Regions from separate parts of the Streptomyces sp. NPDC047028 genome, predicted to be linked through region 2. Evidence: riboswitches for the same ligand, from Rfam matches in the RefSeq annotation. Region 2 holds a riboswitch; the other holds the start of a gene.
The links. A riboswitch is a leader RNA that binds a small molecule or an ion and turns the genes downstream of it on or off. The one in region 2 is predicted to bind glycine.
Positions count from the first base shown of each region.

Region 1: it holds a riboswitch for glycine, as region 2 does, so the genes downstream of both, gcvT (glycine cleavage system aminomethyltransferase GcvT) here and gcvP (aminomethyl-transferring glycine dehydrogenase) in region 2, are expected to answer to the same signal.

Region 1 covers NZ_JBEYVS010000031.1:21,939-25,872, forward strand. Annotated here, with positions in the region: gene gcvH (glycine cleavage system protein GcvH) at 1-12, opposite strand, end outside; gene gcvT (glycine cleavage system aminomethyltransferase GcvT) at 156-1,283, opposite strand; glycine riboswitch at 1,442-1,539, opposite strand; gene ABZ854_RS25580 (AAA family ATPase) at 1,718-2,395, shown strand; gene ABZ854_RS25585 (enhanced serine sensitivity protein SseB) at 2,457-3,248, shown strand; gene ABZ854_RS25590 (enhanced serine sensitivity protein SseB C-terminal domain-containing protein) at 3,513-3,934, shown strand, end outside.
Region 2 covers NZ_JBEYVS010000002.1:8,797-12,730, forward strand. Annotated here, with positions in the region: gene ABZ854_RS02185 (MerR family transcriptional regulator) at 1-138, shown strand, start outside; gene ABZ854_RS02190 (DNA polymerase IV) at 193-1,641, shown strand; gene ABZ854_RS02195 (PRC-barrel domain-containing protein) at 1,679-2,050, opposite strand; glycine riboswitch at 2,170-2,264, shown strand; gene gcvP (aminomethyl-transferring glycine dehydrogenase) at 2,439-3,934, shown strand, end outside.

The sequences.
Region 1 (3,934 bases), on a different contig from region 2:
GGGGTTGCTCATGGCCTGAATTCTCCTGTACGCGCGGGAGTGCTGGTGAAAGGGGGACCGCAGGCGCCGCTGCCGGGGCAGGCGGGATGTGCGCGGGGTCACACGGGGGTGACGGGCCGCGCCCCGGTGCCCGGCCGTGACGCCGGTAGAAGTGTCTACTTCTGGCGCTTGTAGAACGGCAGCGCCACGACGTCGTACGGCTCGTGGCTGCCCCGGATGTCGACGCCGACACCCTCGGTGCCGGGCGCCGCGTGCGCCGCGTCGACGTACGCCATGGCGATCGGCTTGCCCAGGGTGGGGGAGGGGGCGCCGGAGGTGACCTCGCCGATCACCTGGCCGCCGGCGACGACCTGGTACCCGGCGCGCGGCACGCGGCGGCCTTCGGCGATGAGGCCGACCAGCACGCGCGGGGGGTTCGCCTCGGCGCGGGAGGCGGCTTCGGTGAGCGCCTCGCGGCCCACGAAGTCGCCCTCCTTCTCGAACTTCACGACCCGGCCGAGGCCGGCGTCGAAGGGGGTGAGCGCGGTGGTCAGCTCGTGCCCGTAGAGCGGCATGCCCGCCTCCAGGCGCAGCGTGTCGCGGCAGGACAGGCCGCAGGGGACCAGTCCGGCGGCCTCGCCGGCCTTGGTCAGCGCCTGCCACAGCTCGACGGCGTGCTCGGGCTTCACGAACAGCTCGAAGCCGTCCTCGCCGGTGTAGCCGGTGCGGGCGATCAGCGCGGGGACGCCGGCGACGGTGCCGGGCAGGCCGGCGTAGTACTTGAGGCCGTCGAGGTCGGCGTCGGTCAGCGACTTCAGGATGCCGGGGGACTCGGGGCCCTGGACGGCGAGGAGCGCGTAGGCGTCCCGGTCGTCGCGGACCTCGGCGTCGAAGCCGGCGGCGCGCTCGGTCAGCGCGTCCAGCACGACCTGGGCGTTGGAGGCGTTGGCCACCACCATGTACTCGGTGTCGGCCAGGCGGTAGACGATCAGGTCGTCCAGGATGCCGCCGTCGGCCTGGCAGATCATGGTGTAGCGGGCGCGGCCGACGCCTACGGAGGCGATGTTGCCGACCAGCGCGAAGTTGAGCAGTTGGGCCGCCTGCGGGCCGGTGACGGTGATCTCGCCCATGTGGGAGAGGTCGAACAGGCCGGCCTTGGTGCGCACGGCGAGGTGCTCGTCGCGCTCGGAGCCGTAGCGCAGCGGCATGTCCCAGCCGGCGAAGTCGGTCATCGTCGCACCGAGCGAGCGATGCAGGGCATCGAGCGCGGTGCGGCGCGGCTCAGTGGGTTCGGTACTGCTCATCGGTCGGTCGTCTCCCGGGTCGGCTGTGACAGGCGAGGAACGTTCCTCCCCATCTGTCATCGGAACCTGAGAGGTTCGCCACGACCGCCACAGGGACGATCAAGGGCTTGCACCTTGGGTGGGGCCACTGCCGGCAGCGGCCCGCTTTTCAGATGTGCCTCGCCCGCGCGGTAACGGGGCCTGAGAGATTCAAGGGAGGGACTTGCTCCTTCGGCGCCCCAGCGGCGATGGCTGAGGACTCTCCCGCGCGGATTCAAGCGGCCGGTATGCAGTTGGCGCGCACATCATTGCACGCCGGACGCGCACCCGTCAGGACCGGTATCTGTAACCGACCTGTGGCCGTACGCGCACGCCGCCGTCGGACACCGCGCATTACCTTCTCTTTACATTCGATGGGCATGGATATTACCGAGCCCAAGGGGAGGACGATCACGGTGAACAGGACCACGGCGTACGCCGCCGCGACCGGCATCGCGGTGCCGAAGCAGCCCTCCGCCCCCGCCCGCGAGCGCACCGCGGACCGACCCGCCCCGGTCGTCCGCGACCTGCGCGACCGGGCCGGCCGCAGCCCGCACGCCCTGCTCTTCGGCCCGGACGACCTGGTGGTGATCACCGGCCTGCCCGGCAGCGGCAAGTCCACGCTGATGCACCGCGCGGTCCCCGGCCCCCGCGTCGACTCCCAGGACACCCGCGACCGCTGGGCCGCCCGGCTGCCCCGCCGCCTGCCCTACGCCCTGTACCGCCCCCTGGTCCGCCTCGCCCACTACGCGGGACTGCGCCGCGCCCTGCGCTCCGGCGAGGGCATCGTCGTGCACGACTGCGGCACCCAGACCTGGGTGCGCGGCTGGCTGGCCCGCGAGGCCCGCCGCCGCGGCGCCCGCCTCCACCTGCTCCTGCTCGACGTGGCGCCCGAGGCGGCCCGCGCGGGCCAGCGCGAGCGCGGCCGCGGCGTCTCCCGCTACGCCTTCGGCCGCCACCGCCGTACGACGGCCCGGCTGCTGCGCGCGGTGGAGCGCGGCGACCTCCCCGCCGGCTCGGCCTCCGCCGTCCTCCTGGACCGCCCCGCGGCCGACGTCCTGCGCTGCATAGCCTTCGCACAGCGCGCGGACTGACCAGCCACTAATCTGATCGCCGCATCAGTGGTTTCGATGGTTTCCAGCAGGCGGTAGGCACATGGACTTCCCGGCGGACGTTCCCGCGGACTTCCCGGCACAGGCGCACCCCCACCCGCACGGCGGTTGGCCCGGCAACGAACTGGAGGAGGTGCTCTCGGCCTCCCTCGGCGTGCCCGGCGCGGCCGGGCGGATCATCGAGGTGCTGGGCCGCAGCTTCCTGTGGATACCCCTGCCGGGCGGCGGCGGCCCGGACAGCGGCCCCCTCGACCTGCCCAGCATGGAGATCGACGGCCAGGTCTACGTCCCGGTGTTCAGCTCCGAGGAACAGTTCCGGCAGGCCGCCGGCGCCCACCTGTCGTACACCATCGCCCCGGCCGTGGAGTTCGCCCGCGGTCTGCCCCCGCAGGCGGGCCTGGCCGTCAACCCCGGCGGCGTGGTCGGCGTTCCCCTCCCGCCGGACGCGGTGGCCGAGCTGTGCCGGGCCGGCCGCACCCCGCTGGACGGCCCCAACACCGGCGGCCGGGTCCGCCTCTTCGAGCCCGACTGGCAGGACGACCCGGTCGACTTCCTCGCCGCCGCCTCCGCCGAGTTCGCCGCCACCGGCGTGGTCCGCACGGCCCGCCGCTGCCTCGCCGCCATCGAGGCGGCCGACCCGGTCATGTTCATCGGCGTCGAACTCACCCAGTGGGAGGGCGACCTGCGCGACCTCCCCCTCCAGGCCCTCGGCCGAGCCCTCACCACCACCCCCGCCCCCTGCCCCGTCAACCTCCTCCTCATGGACGCAACAGACGACCCGGTAGCCACCTGGCTCAGAACAAACGTCCGACCCTTCTACGAGCACGGCCACTGAGGCGCCCCGCAGGGGCGCCCCAAAGGGGCGCGGGGCTGTGTCCGATACGCGGCTCCGCCGCGTGGGCGCGACAAGCCACAGACGACCCCCACCCGCGACCGACCCCCGGACCCCGCCCAGCAGGGGCGCCCCCAAAGGGGCGCGGGGAACTGCGCGATCAACCACCACGCACCCGCACCCGCGACCGAACCCATGGCCCCGCCCCCCTGGGCGCTTAAGCTGTCACCAAACGCGGGGCAACTGCCAGAAGGGCCGGTACAACAGGTGAGCGCGAGCCACAGCGGCAGCGTCGAGCACATGCTGCGCCAAGTAACCCCCGGGCGCTACGACGCCTACGAGGCCCTGCTGCGCGCCCTCGCCACCCCCTCCGCCGGCCAGATCTGGATGCTCCTGTGGCACGGCCAGGCCGGCTCCCCGGACGCCCAGTACGGCACGATGGACGTCGACGGCTCCCACTACGCCCCCTGCGTCACCTCCGCTCAGGAACTCTCCGCGAGCGGCTGGAACCGGTCGTACGAGGTCGTCGACGGAGTCGACGTGGCCCGCACCCTCTACCCCGACCACCACGGCCTCTGGCTCAACCCGCATGCCCCCGGCGGCGGCGTCGGCATCCCCTGGCTGGACCTGCGCCGCATCGCCACCGGACTGGACCGCCAGCCGGCCGGCCCGCTGCGCCTGTCGGAACC
Region 2 (3,934 bases):
ATCGCCGTGGGCGTGGTCTGGCGCGACGTGGAGAGCGCCCTCTCCCAGCTGCACGGTGAGCGGATCGACACCGGGGAGACCCTCGTCGGGCCCAACCCGGCGGACGAGCTGGCCAGGCGGCGCAACCGGGCGGTCTGAGGGGCGCCACCCGGTACCGGGTCATTGTCAGTGGTGTGGTGCAGCATCGGAGATGTGAGAAACGCGCCCACGATCCTGCATCTCGACATGGATGCCTTCTACGCCTCGGTGGAGCAGGCGGCGAAGCCGAGCCTGCGGGGGAAGGCCGTCGTCGTGGGCGGGCTCGGGCCGCGCGGTGTGGTGGCCACGGCGTCGTACGAGGCGCGGGTGTTCGGGGTGCACTCGGCGATGCCCACGGCCCAGGCGCGGCGGCTGGCACCGAACGCCGCGTACCTCGTGCCGCGGTTCTCGGTGTACCGGTCGATCAGCGAGCAGGTGATGGCGCTGCTGGGGGAGCTGTCGCCGCTGGTGGAGCCGCTGAGCCTGGACGAGGCGTTCGTGGACCTGGAGGCCGCGGGAGCGGCCTGGGACGAGGAGTCGGCGCGGCGGACCGGGGTGAAGCTGCGGGCGGACATCCGGGCGGTCACCGGGCTCACGGGGTCGGTGGGGCTCGCTGCGTCCAAGATGCTCGCGAAGATCGCCTCCGAGGAGGCCAAGCCGGACGGGCTGATGCTGATCGAGCCGGGCTCCGAGCGGACCCTGCTCGGGCCGATGCCGGTGCGGACCCTGCCCGGCGTGGGGCCGGCGACCGGCGACCACCTGCGGCGGGCCGGGATCACCACGGTCGAGGAGCTGGCCGAGGCCGGTGAGGACGAACTGGTCCGGCTGCTCGGGAACGCGCACGGGCACGCGCTGTACGCGATGGCGCTGGCGCGCGACGACCGGCCCGTGGTGTCCGACCGGGAGACCAAGTCGGTGTCCGTGGAGGACACCTACGACGTCGACATTCACGACCGGCTGCGGGTCGGCATGGAGGTGCGGCGGCTCGCGGAGCGGTGCGTGCGGAGGCTGCGCGAGGCCCGGCTGTCGGGGCGGACGATCGTCCTGAAGGTGCGGCGGTACGACTTCTCGACCCTCACGCGGTCCGAGACGCTCCGTGGGCCCACGGACGATCCGGCGGTCGTCCGGGAGGCGGCCGCGCGGCTGCTGGAGTCCGTGGACACGACGGGCGGGGTACGGCTGCTCGGAGTGGGGGTGACCGGGCTCGCCGACTACACGCAGGAGGACCTCTTCGCCCAGGCGGCGGGGGAGGGCGGGGCGGAGCCGGCGGAGGAGGTCGTGGCCGAGCCCTCGGCGGCGGAACCGGAGTCGCCCGCCGAGCGTCACTGGCGGGCCGGGCAGGACGTGCGGCACGCGGAGCACGGCCAGGGGTGGGTGCAGGGCAGCGGCGTCGGCAGGGTCACTGTCCGGTTCGAGACGCCGTACTCGGGGCCGGGGCGGGTCCGGACGTTCCCGGCGGACGATCCGTCGCTCGAGCCGACGGAACCGTTGCCGCTGGTCCCGGCCCCCCTCGCCCCCTCACCTGCCCCTCTGTCGGACACCGGCCGCCACCGGACTCCACCCCGGACCCCGTCGGACCTCTCCGGGGAGCCGGCGACGGAAGTGTCCTCCAGGGCCCCTTAGGGGACTGGCCGGGTCGTGGGGAGCGGGGTAGGGGTGGTCAGGGGTTTTCCGGGCCTGCCAGTTTGCCGAAGGTGTGGTCCGGGACGGAGGGAGGTGGGGCCACGTCCAGGCCGTAGTGGTGGTACAGCTGGAGTTCCTGTTCGGGGGAGAGATGGCGGCCGACACCGAAGTCGGGGGCGTCCTTGATCAGGGCGCGGTCGAAGGGGACGTGCAGGGAGCCCTCGACCAGCTCGCTGGGCTCCAGGGGGACGAACGCGTCCCGGGAGAACAGTCCGGTCCGTATGGCCGCCCACTCGGGCACGCCGGTCGCGTCGTCGAGGTACACCTCGTCGATGGTGCCCAGCTTGGTGCCGGAGCTGTCGAACGCCTTGCGGCCGATCAGGTTGCGCGGATCGATGTCGGTCTGCACGGTCCCTCTCCCTCCACGTGGTCGCAACTCATCCGTAAGCACTACAAAAGAGCACATTCAAGGGCGCGGCCACTCGAAGGCTCGTGCGCCGCCCCCGCTGGTACCCTGGCAGCGGCTGCTGACCCCGCGCGGGAGAGTCCTCCGACCACTTCGGAGGCGCCGAAGGAGCAAATCCTCCCCGGAATCTCTCAGGCTCACGTACCGCACGGACGAGGTCACTCTGGAAAGCAGGGCGGGCGTCGACGGCTTCCGCTCTCACCGACGGTGAAAGCCGGGGCTCTCGGGCGCCCGGTGAAGCTCTCAGGTTGAGATGACAGAGGGGGAGGCCGTCGGGGTACCCGTGCCGGGGTGCCCCTCGAAGGTCGCGTCAGACCAGGAGGCCTCCGCAATGACCGCCCATCGCATTCCGCTCTCGGATCTCGAAGCGGGCATCCCCTTCGAGCAGCGCCACATCGGCCCGGACCACGAGGCGCGGGCCAAGATGCTCGCCCACGTCGGCTACGGCTCCCTCGACGAGCTGACCGCCGCCGCGGTCCCCGACGTCATCAAGAACGCCGACGCCCTGGACCTGCCGGGCGCCCGCACCGAGGCCGAGGTGCTCGAAGAGCTGCGCACGCTCGCCGACCGGAACCAGGTCCTCGGCTCTATGATCGGCCTGGGCTATTACGGGACGTTCACCCCGCCCGTCATCCTGCGCAACGTCATGGAGAACCCCGCCTGGTACACGGCCTACACGCCGTACCAGCCCGAGATCTCCCAGGGCCGCCTGGAAGCGCTGCTGAACTTCCAGACCGTGGTCGCCGACCTGACCGGCCTGCCCACCTCCGGCGCCTCCCTGCTCGACGAGGGCACCGCCGCCGCCGAGGCCATGGCGCTGTCGCGCCGCATGGGCAAGAACAAGAAGGGCCTGTTCCTGGTCGACGCGGACACGATGCCGCAGACCATCGCCGTGATCGAGACCCGCGCGGAGCCGACCGGCGTGGAGATCGTGGTCGCCGACCTCAGCGACGGCATCCCGGCCGACATCGCCGCACGCGAGATCAACGGCGTGCTGCTCCAGTACCCGGGCGCCTCCGGTGCCGTACGCGACCTCAAGCCCGTCATCGACCAGGCCCACGAGCTCGGCGCGCTCGTCACCGTCGCCGCCGACCTCCTCGCGCTCACCCTGCTGACCTCGCCCGGTGAGCTGGGCGCGGACATCGCCGTCGGCACCACCCAGCGCTTCGGCGTGCCCATGGGCTTCGGCGGACCGCACGCCGGCTACATGGCCGTGCACGAGAAGTTCGCCCGCAGCCTGCCCGGCCGGCTCGTCGGTGTCTCCGTGGACGCGGACGGGCACAAGGCCTACCGGCTCGCCCTGCAGACCCGTGAGCAGCACATCCGCCGCGAGAAGGCCACCAGCAACATCTGCACCGCCCAGGTGCTGCTCGCCGTGATGGCCGGCATGTACGCCGTCTACCACGGCCCCGAGGGGCTGCGGGCCATCGCCCGGCGGACCCACCGGTACGCCACGATCCTCGCCGCCGGTCTGCGGGCGGGTGGCGTCGAGGTCGTCCACGGCACCTGGTTCGACACCCTCACCGTCAAGGTCGGGGGCCGGGCCGCCGAGGTCGTCGACGCCGCACGCGCAGGCGGCGTCAACCTGCGCCTCGTGGACGGCGACCTCGTCTCGATCGCCTGCGACGAGACCACCACACGCGCCCAGCTCCGCGCCGTGTGGTTCGCGTTCGGCGTGGACGGCGCCATCGACGCGCTCGACGCCGCCACCGAGGAGGTGCTGCCCGAGGCGCTGCTGCGCACCGACGACTACCTCACGCACCCGGTCTTCCAGGAGCACCGCTCCGAGACCGCCATGCTGCGCTACCTGCGCAAGCTGGCAGACCG